Regions from separate parts of the Roseovarius sp. BRH_c41 genome, predicted to be linked through region 2. Evidence: riboswitches for the same ligand, from Rfam matches in the RefSeq annotation. Region 2 holds a riboswitch; the other holds the start of a gene.
What was found. Region 2 has a riboswitch for S-adenosylmethionine ahead of VR71_RS12280 (hypothetical protein). Riboswitches for the same ligand answer to the same signal wherever they lie in the genome.
Positions count from the first base shown of each region.

Region 1: linked by a shared signal. The riboswitch ahead of metZ (O-succinylhomoserine sulfhydrylase) and the one ahead of VR71_RS12280 (hypothetical protein) in region 2 are both predicted to bind S-adenosylmethionine.

Region 1 covers NZ_LADY01000015.1:1,325-4,943, forward strand. The annotation lists gene folE2 (GTP cyclohydrolase FolE2) at 1-385, opposite strand, end outside; gene metZ (O-succinylhomoserine sulfhydrylase) at 523-1,707, opposite strand; SAM riboswitch at 1,764-1,840, opposite strand; gene VR71_RS04170 (alpha/beta hydrolase) at 1,954-2,895, shown strand; gene VR71_RS04175 (glutathione S-transferase N-terminal domain-containing protein) at 2,924-3,583, shown strand.
Region 2 covers NZ_LADY01000039.1:4,471-8,089, forward strand. The annotation lists gene VR71_RS12260 (hypothetical protein) at 1-524, opposite strand, end outside; gene VR71_RS12265 (helix-turn-helix domain-containing protein) at 658-852, opposite strand; gene VR71_RS12275 (hypothetical protein) at 1,122-1,805, opposite strand; SAM-I-IV-variant riboswitch at 1,903-2,009, shown strand; gene VR71_RS12280 (hypothetical protein) at 2,105-2,428, shown strand; partial or broken gene VR71_RS12285 (exodeoxyribonuclease I) at 2,899-3,528, shown strand.

The sequences.
Region 1 (3,619 bases), on a different contig from region 2:
CAAGGCTGACCGTGCCCGTGACCGAAGTCTCGAGCGTCAAGTCGCCATTGTCGCGGGTATGGTAACGGATCGGCAGGCGGAAATTGGAAATCCCCACATGTTGCAACTGCTGTCTGGTGCCGCGAATAAGTGACGCGGGGCCGTTTTGCAGGTCGGGCAGGGTGGCAAGATAGGCCGGATTGGTCGCGAAATCCTCTGGGTAGTCGCGCGCCAAATGAGGGTAATTCGACAGTTCGCCCGAGGGCAGGAGCCGCGCGATTGCCGGGTCGAGATCGGCCACTTCCTCGGGGGAGGCGGCGCGCGCCCAATCCCGCAAAAGCGCAAGCGCTTCCTTAGCCTCGTCCCGATCCGGTGCAGGCTTCATTTCAGACGGATGCACATTCATCGCAAAACTTCCCTTCAGCTCTGCCAGACCCTTACATATAGCGTTTTGGCAGGAATTGCTATTATCGTAGGGATTTACGCCAAATGCGGCAAAGCGGATCATTCAAGCCCCGGAAATAGCTGAAAAACTTTTTGCTCTCAGCCTGCGGCCTCCAGGGCATTGCGAATGTCGTCGATCAGATCGCCGCAATCTTCCAGCCCTACGCTCAATCGGACAAGACCCGGTGTGATACCGAGCGCCGCCTTTTGATCGGCAGGCAGGCGCTGGTGCGTGGTGGTGGCGGGGTGGGTCACGATGGATTTCGCATCGCCCAGATTGTTCGAGATGATCACGATGTCCAGCGCGTTCAGGAAGCGGAAGGCCGCCTCTTGCCCGCCCTTGAGGTCGAGCGCCAGAACCGTGCCGCCTTCGCCCATCTGCGCGCGCACCAGAGCGTGCTGCGGATGGTTAGGCAGACCCGGATAGATCACCCGCGCCAGGCGCGCATCGCCCTGCAACGCATCGGCAATCGTCTGTGCGCTTGCGGTCTGTGCGCGCACGCGCAGGTCGATGGTCTCGAGCCCCTTGAGCATGACCCAAGCCGTGAAGGGCGACATCGAGCCGCCGGTGTGTTTCATGTAGGGCTCGACGGTGCCGCGGATGAAATCGCGCGTGCCGAGGATCACCCCGCCCAGCGTGCGGCCTTGCCCGTCGATATGCTTGGTCGCGGAATAGATCACCACATCCGCACCCTGTTCGATGGCGCGGGAAAAGACGGGTGTGGCAAAGACATTGTCCACCAGCACGAGCGCGCCCGCCGCATGGGCCAACTCCGCCACCGCGCGGATATCGACCACGTCGAGCGTGGGGTTCGAGATGGTCTCGAAGAATACCGCCTTGGTGCCGGGCCGGATCGCCGCGCGCCATTGGTCCAGATCGGTGCCATCGACGAAAGTCACCTCGACCCCGAACCGGGTCAGGATTTCCTCGAGCACATAGAGGCAGGAGCCGAATAGGGCACGGGCGGACACCACATGGTCGCCTGACCGCAGCATCGACGTGAGCGCGCCCGAGACAGCCGCCATGCCGCTTGCGGTGGCAAAGGCATCCTCGGCACCCTCAAGGGCTGCGATCCGGTCTTCGAACATCGCGACGGTGGGGTTGCCATAGCGGGCATAGATGAACTCATCCGCGCCCGCCTTGATGAACCGCGCCTCCGCCGCCTCGGCGGTGTCATAGACAAACCCTTGGGTGAGGAAAATCGCTTCGCTCACCTCGTTATACTGGCTGCGTCGCGTGCCGCCATGCACCAGTTTGGTGCGCTTTTGCCAAGTCTCGCTCATATCCAACCTCCGGGCAGCCCGCCCATGAAAAAAGCCCCAACGCGGTCAAGCGAAAGGGGCCTTTCATCCTGACCTTTTAGCGGTTTGTTTAACGTGGCCCGCAATCCGGTAACAAATCGCCACAGTCGCGCATTACTCCTGCGTGCGGGCGTCGTCAACTGTGTCACGCAGGTTTCATGCAAGCGTCACCTTAGCGACGTATGTGTCGGTTACCCCACACCCACAACATCTAGTGGGATGAGGGACATGCCGCTGATCCATGTGAATGCGGGGCCAATGGGGCCGATGGTGCATGACGGGCCGGGTGATCTGGACTCTGTCCTGTCCGGTCTCCCGGTGGGAGATGGCCCCGTGATCGTGATGGTGCATGGCTTCAAATACGCGCCCAACCATCCCACGGAATGCCCGCATCGCCACATTTTTTCGCTCGCCCCGGAGCGCACCTGTTTCAAGGTGCGCAGTTGGCCTGCCGGGTTGGGATTTGGCGCGGGTGCGCCTGACGAAGGGTTGGGCATCGGGTTTGGCTGGCAGGCGCGTGGCCATATCTGGGGTGCCTATGCCGAGGCGGCCGAGGCGGGTCGTCAACTGGCGCAGGTGATTGAGATGTGTCGCGCCATTGCCCCGGAGCGGCCCATTCACGCGGTGGCGCATTCGCTGGGCGCGCGGGTTGTCCTCTCGGCGCTGCGGCATTTGCCGGCGGGGGCGTTGAGCCGGGTGATCCTGTTGGCTGGGGCGGAATTTGGTCAGCGCGCGGCAGAGGCGCTCGACACACCTGCGGGGCGTTGTGCGGAGGTGATCAATATCACCAGCCGCGAGAATGATTTTTACGATTTCCTGTTGGAATGTCTCATTGCTCCGCCCAAACGCGGGGACCGGAGTCTGGGTCTTGCGCTGCCCAGCGGGGCCAATGTGCTGAACCTTCAGATGGATCATTCCGGCACATTGGCGGCGCTGGAGCGCGCGGGATTTGCCATAGCGCCTGCGACCGCGCGTATCTGTCACTGGTCGCCCTATACCCGGCCCGGTGTCTTTGGCCTTTACAACAGCCTGTTGCGCCGTGGCCCGGATTTGCCGCTTGGCGCGCTCCGGGCGGCGCTGCCTTGCGTGTCCGAACCGCGCTGGTCGCGCCTTCTGACCCTGCCAGAGATACGCCTGCCCTTGCCAATGGGGCGCAAACCGTCATTCTGAGCGCGCACACTGCGCAGGAGATTGACCGATGCCCGCCCCGATTGACCTCTATTACTGGCCCACGCCGAATGGCTGGAAAGTTTCCATCGCCCTCGAGGAAATGGGCCTGCCGTATCGCTGTCACCTAATTGATATTGGGGCGGGCGATCAGCATGCCCCTGAGTATCTGAAAATCTCGCCCAACAATCGCATCCCCGCCATCACCGACCCCGACGGGCCGGACGGCGCGCCGATCCATATTTTCGAATCCGGGGCGATCCTGCAATATCTGGCGCGCAAGACCGGGCAGTTTTACGGCGAGAGCATGCGCGACCATATCGCGGTCGATCAATGGCTGATGTGGCAGATGGGCGGTGTCGGGCCAATGGCTGGTCAGGCGCATCATTTTCTGAAATTCGCCAAGGACGATATCCCCTATGCCAAGGACCGCTACCGTGGTGAGGTGGCGCGGCTTTATGGCGTGCTCGATCGGCAATTGGCCGGCCATGACTTTGTTGCGGGTGATTTCTATTCCATCGCCGATATGGCGCTCTGGGGCTGGTGCTCGCTCTGGGAGGGGCAGCAACAGACGCTGGAGGACAAGCCGCATTTCGCCCGCTGGCTCGAGCGTGTGGGAGCGCGGGAGGGGGTCCGGCGCGGGCGGGCATTGCATGCCGACAAGCGACGTGATCCGACCGCGAAGCCGTGAGTCGCAGACGGCTATTGCGGTGGGTGAGGCCGAGTT
Region 2 (3,619 bases):
ATGAGGGTGGTCAGCAGACCCTGCACCTGAGCATCGCTGACGGCTTCGGGCTCAATGCCGAGGGCGCTGCAGTATCGCGCGAGTTGTGCCAGGCGCCACCGGTCGTGCTGGTCGGGGATCTGGTCAATAAGGGTTTGCCAAGGTAGACTTGGCGAGCGCAGCCAATCGGCTCTAGCGCGGGAACACCCGACCAGTTCAAGGGCCTTGATGGCGTCGCTCTTGATGTTCGACAGGCGCTTGGGCGTGATGTTGTGGACCTTTGGCGCCACCTTGAGCAACCGGGTGTGCAGCCAGTTGATGTTTGCAGGAACACGCTCAGGGGGCCGACCCACCAGACGTGCAACTGTGCGCAGGGCGGACTTCATGTCCCGTAGGCGTGACGGCTTCAGCTCCGCAACAGAGTCCAAGCGCAGGATGGCCTCGCTGAGCATCGGTGTGGTCTCTGCGACAAAGGGGCTGGTGGTCGGGATCTTTGTTGTACTCTGTTGCATCGGGAGGCCTTTCATCTGGTCTGGTTTGGTCACGGGTGGTCTCGGGTGGACAACAGGTCCGTTTCGGGAAAGAGTAGCACAATAATCCCAGCTGGATTGTGCGGGCACGCTGTCCCGACATTCCCGTAAGGCGTTGACAGATAACGACAATGCTGGACAAATGTGGTCATCGGCTCATCCGGTCGATAACGAAGGCGTCGAGGTCGCGATGACGGATCCGCCACTGACCTCCAAGCTTCGCCGCAGGCAAATCACCAGCCTCAATCCAGCGCCGAACTGTCTTGTCAGAGACCCCGCAGAACGCCGCGACTTCCATGATGTCGAGCAGCGGCTCGCGCTTGAAGTTGGGTTTACTCGGCATGATCGTCCCCTTCGCTTGACAGAGGAGCCTGATGCTCCTCGCCCGATTGGGGAGTGGCTGCTAAAGCCTCAACGGCAGCTGCACGTGCCAACAGCCGGACCAGCCCACGCAGTGTCTCATCTGCGCGATCTGTGCTCTGTTGGTGTGAAACTTCCCGGCGCATCGGCCACTCCATGTTTTTGCTCGTCGTGGAGCAAATTTATGGCGTGACGTCCTCGTGGTCGCGGATAGACGATTTTCCGTTTTGGAAAATTGCCTATATTGCCTATCTAGGGGTCATCTGATTGTGAACCGAATAGTTCTGAGAAGCGCCTTCCGATGCGATCGATCTTCTTCTTTCGATCCTCTATGTCTCGCAATCGATCCTTTAGAGACTTGTATGATGCTCCCGTTGGTTGTGGCACGCCCGGAAGACAGAACACTTCATTGGCGACGTACATAAATGGCGTCGGCGGCGGGAACCCTTCAATTCCTTCCTCGATTTTAGGCTCCTCCCCGGTCGAACGGCGCCACCAGTAAACAAAAAACTCCACCAGGTACTCTCGAGATGTATCCACCAGAAAGGGTTCATCGCGTGGCTTGGTCGTCAGGTTTTGGACCAGAGCCTCCAGGCCGCTCCGAAGGTCATCCAGAGCGAAAAAATCGTCATTCAAAGGGTTTCCTCTCAAGGCATGCTCGACAATCAGTGTCAGTCCGGCCTCGTCTGCTTCTTGCAGCGCGGCAAGGAGTTTTTGCGTTCTCTCGGAGATCCGACGAAGCTTGGTGACTTGACCCTTGTTTACAAAGCCGCGCAAAAACTCGGCCTTTCTCTTGTAAGCGGCAAGGATCGGTTTGAGTTTTTGCCAACTCTCGGCGTCAATCTCCGGCGCCGCCTCTTTGAAGTGTTTCCTGAGGCCGCTTTGAACACGGCTTTGAAACTCTTGAGTCAAGCTGGGGAATACGTCTTGTGTCATATCAATTATACCTAGTGAACTTGGGCGTCGGGGAGAAGCCATGACTGGTCGAGGTGCTACAGCCTATTGTAACAATACCGCCTCCACTGTAATGTCATACCTGCATCAAGAGTGGGCGCTGAGCCTGCACCAACCTGCTGACCCAGCAAGGTGGTTCCCCTCTAGGGAGATGCGGCCGAAGATTAGGCAACGAAAGGGTCTCCCATGAGACACGCCATTCAATACAAGACTCGTGTCGCTAGGATGCGCACGATGCCGATCTTTGGTCTTTCTGTTAATTTTGCAGGAGGCGAAGACACATGGCACAGAACCATCCCCCGAGATTTGATCAGACCACGCGAACCTTATTCCTGAGGCTGACGATTGCGCGTGCGATGACGCCACGCATGCAGAAACGGCTTTATGCCCTACGCGAGCTTGAACGCCTGCTTGCCATCGCGGCCGACGGTCATCAACTTGGCGTGCGCGGCTTTCTTCTGAACTCTCTTGGGAAAGATTACCCCGTCAGCAAGAGGGCTATGGATCTCGAGCTACGCGGGTACGGACCTCAGCGCTTGGTCGAGGCCGCCGAACAGATAGAACTCAAACTCTGGGTGCAGCCTCATGCGCATCGCAAGGGCTAGCTACAGTGGCGCGGTCGGCGCAAGAAGAAGTGAGAAAACGATGAGACTACGAGACCTTTGGTGCGAGCAGGATGGGCCCGCGCAGCCAATCGATGAGGGCGTCTGGACACGCCAGAGAGATCGAGCGGAGATGAGAAGCATCAAGAAGAGTCTGCGGGCGCTCCGCAAATCACATGCAATGCAGACCCGACTGCACGGTGGTGCTGCGCGGGAGCGATGAACTGCGTACCAAAAAAACTAAATACAAAGGGTCTCGGAGAGTGTCCGGTCTCCTGTGTAAGCAGATGATTGCGGCGCACTGCGTGCTTGAATGCTGGTCAAGGAACCCGATCAGCAAGTGCAAATAGTAGCTTAATTTACGCCAGATCCTGTCGAACTAATGGGGAGTAGCTCAGGTTGAGCGTTTTGGCGGTGGCCCGCCTCGCGGCACGAACGGCTGCTTCTGCGGCACGTCAGCCAGTAACGCCAATCAGGCCGTGTTCTTCGACCTTGACGCTGCCGACTCTGTCGATCTGCTGGCCGCCGCCGATGCCACAATCTTTGCCGAGGTGGACGCAACGCCGAAGATCATCCGCTCTCTCGCCATCAACAAGTCGCCCGCGCTTCTCGCCGTACCCAACCCGAGCCCCCTGCACATCCAGCGTGCAGAGGTCATCGCGCAGTCGCCTGATTTCAGAAGCCGCGTGTGCAAGGCGCTGGCCGCGCGCTTCCCAAAGGATCCAGCAGCCCCACTGACCCCAGTTGAAAAGCAGATCTTCGGCGGGTTCTACAGCCACGCTGACAAAGCCCTGCTGACTGAGTTCCAGCGCGCGGACTGGCGGCGGCGTCAGGAGATTACTGCGAGCCTCACCGACGCGCGCCTGCTCCAGCTGGGTCGACGTCTTGTCGCGTTCCATGCACCTGCGCTGCTCTCTCCGGAAGAGCATGGCCAATTCGACGCGTGGCTTCGTGAGCGCAGGTCTGCGCCCAATGCGCCGGACACCGAATGGACGGGCTTGGCGAAAGCGCGGGATGCTCTGGGTGAATTGCGCGCAAAGGCAGGGGTTGATCAGGGATTGGTCGTGGAAATTGAAGCTTATCTGCAACATTTCGAACCTTGAGCGCTCTCGGGCAGAGCCGGCTTCCCGGGCAGCGCGTGGTCGTAAGGTGCAGGCAAGGCGTGATTTTCAGGATGTTGGAACAAGGCTGAAG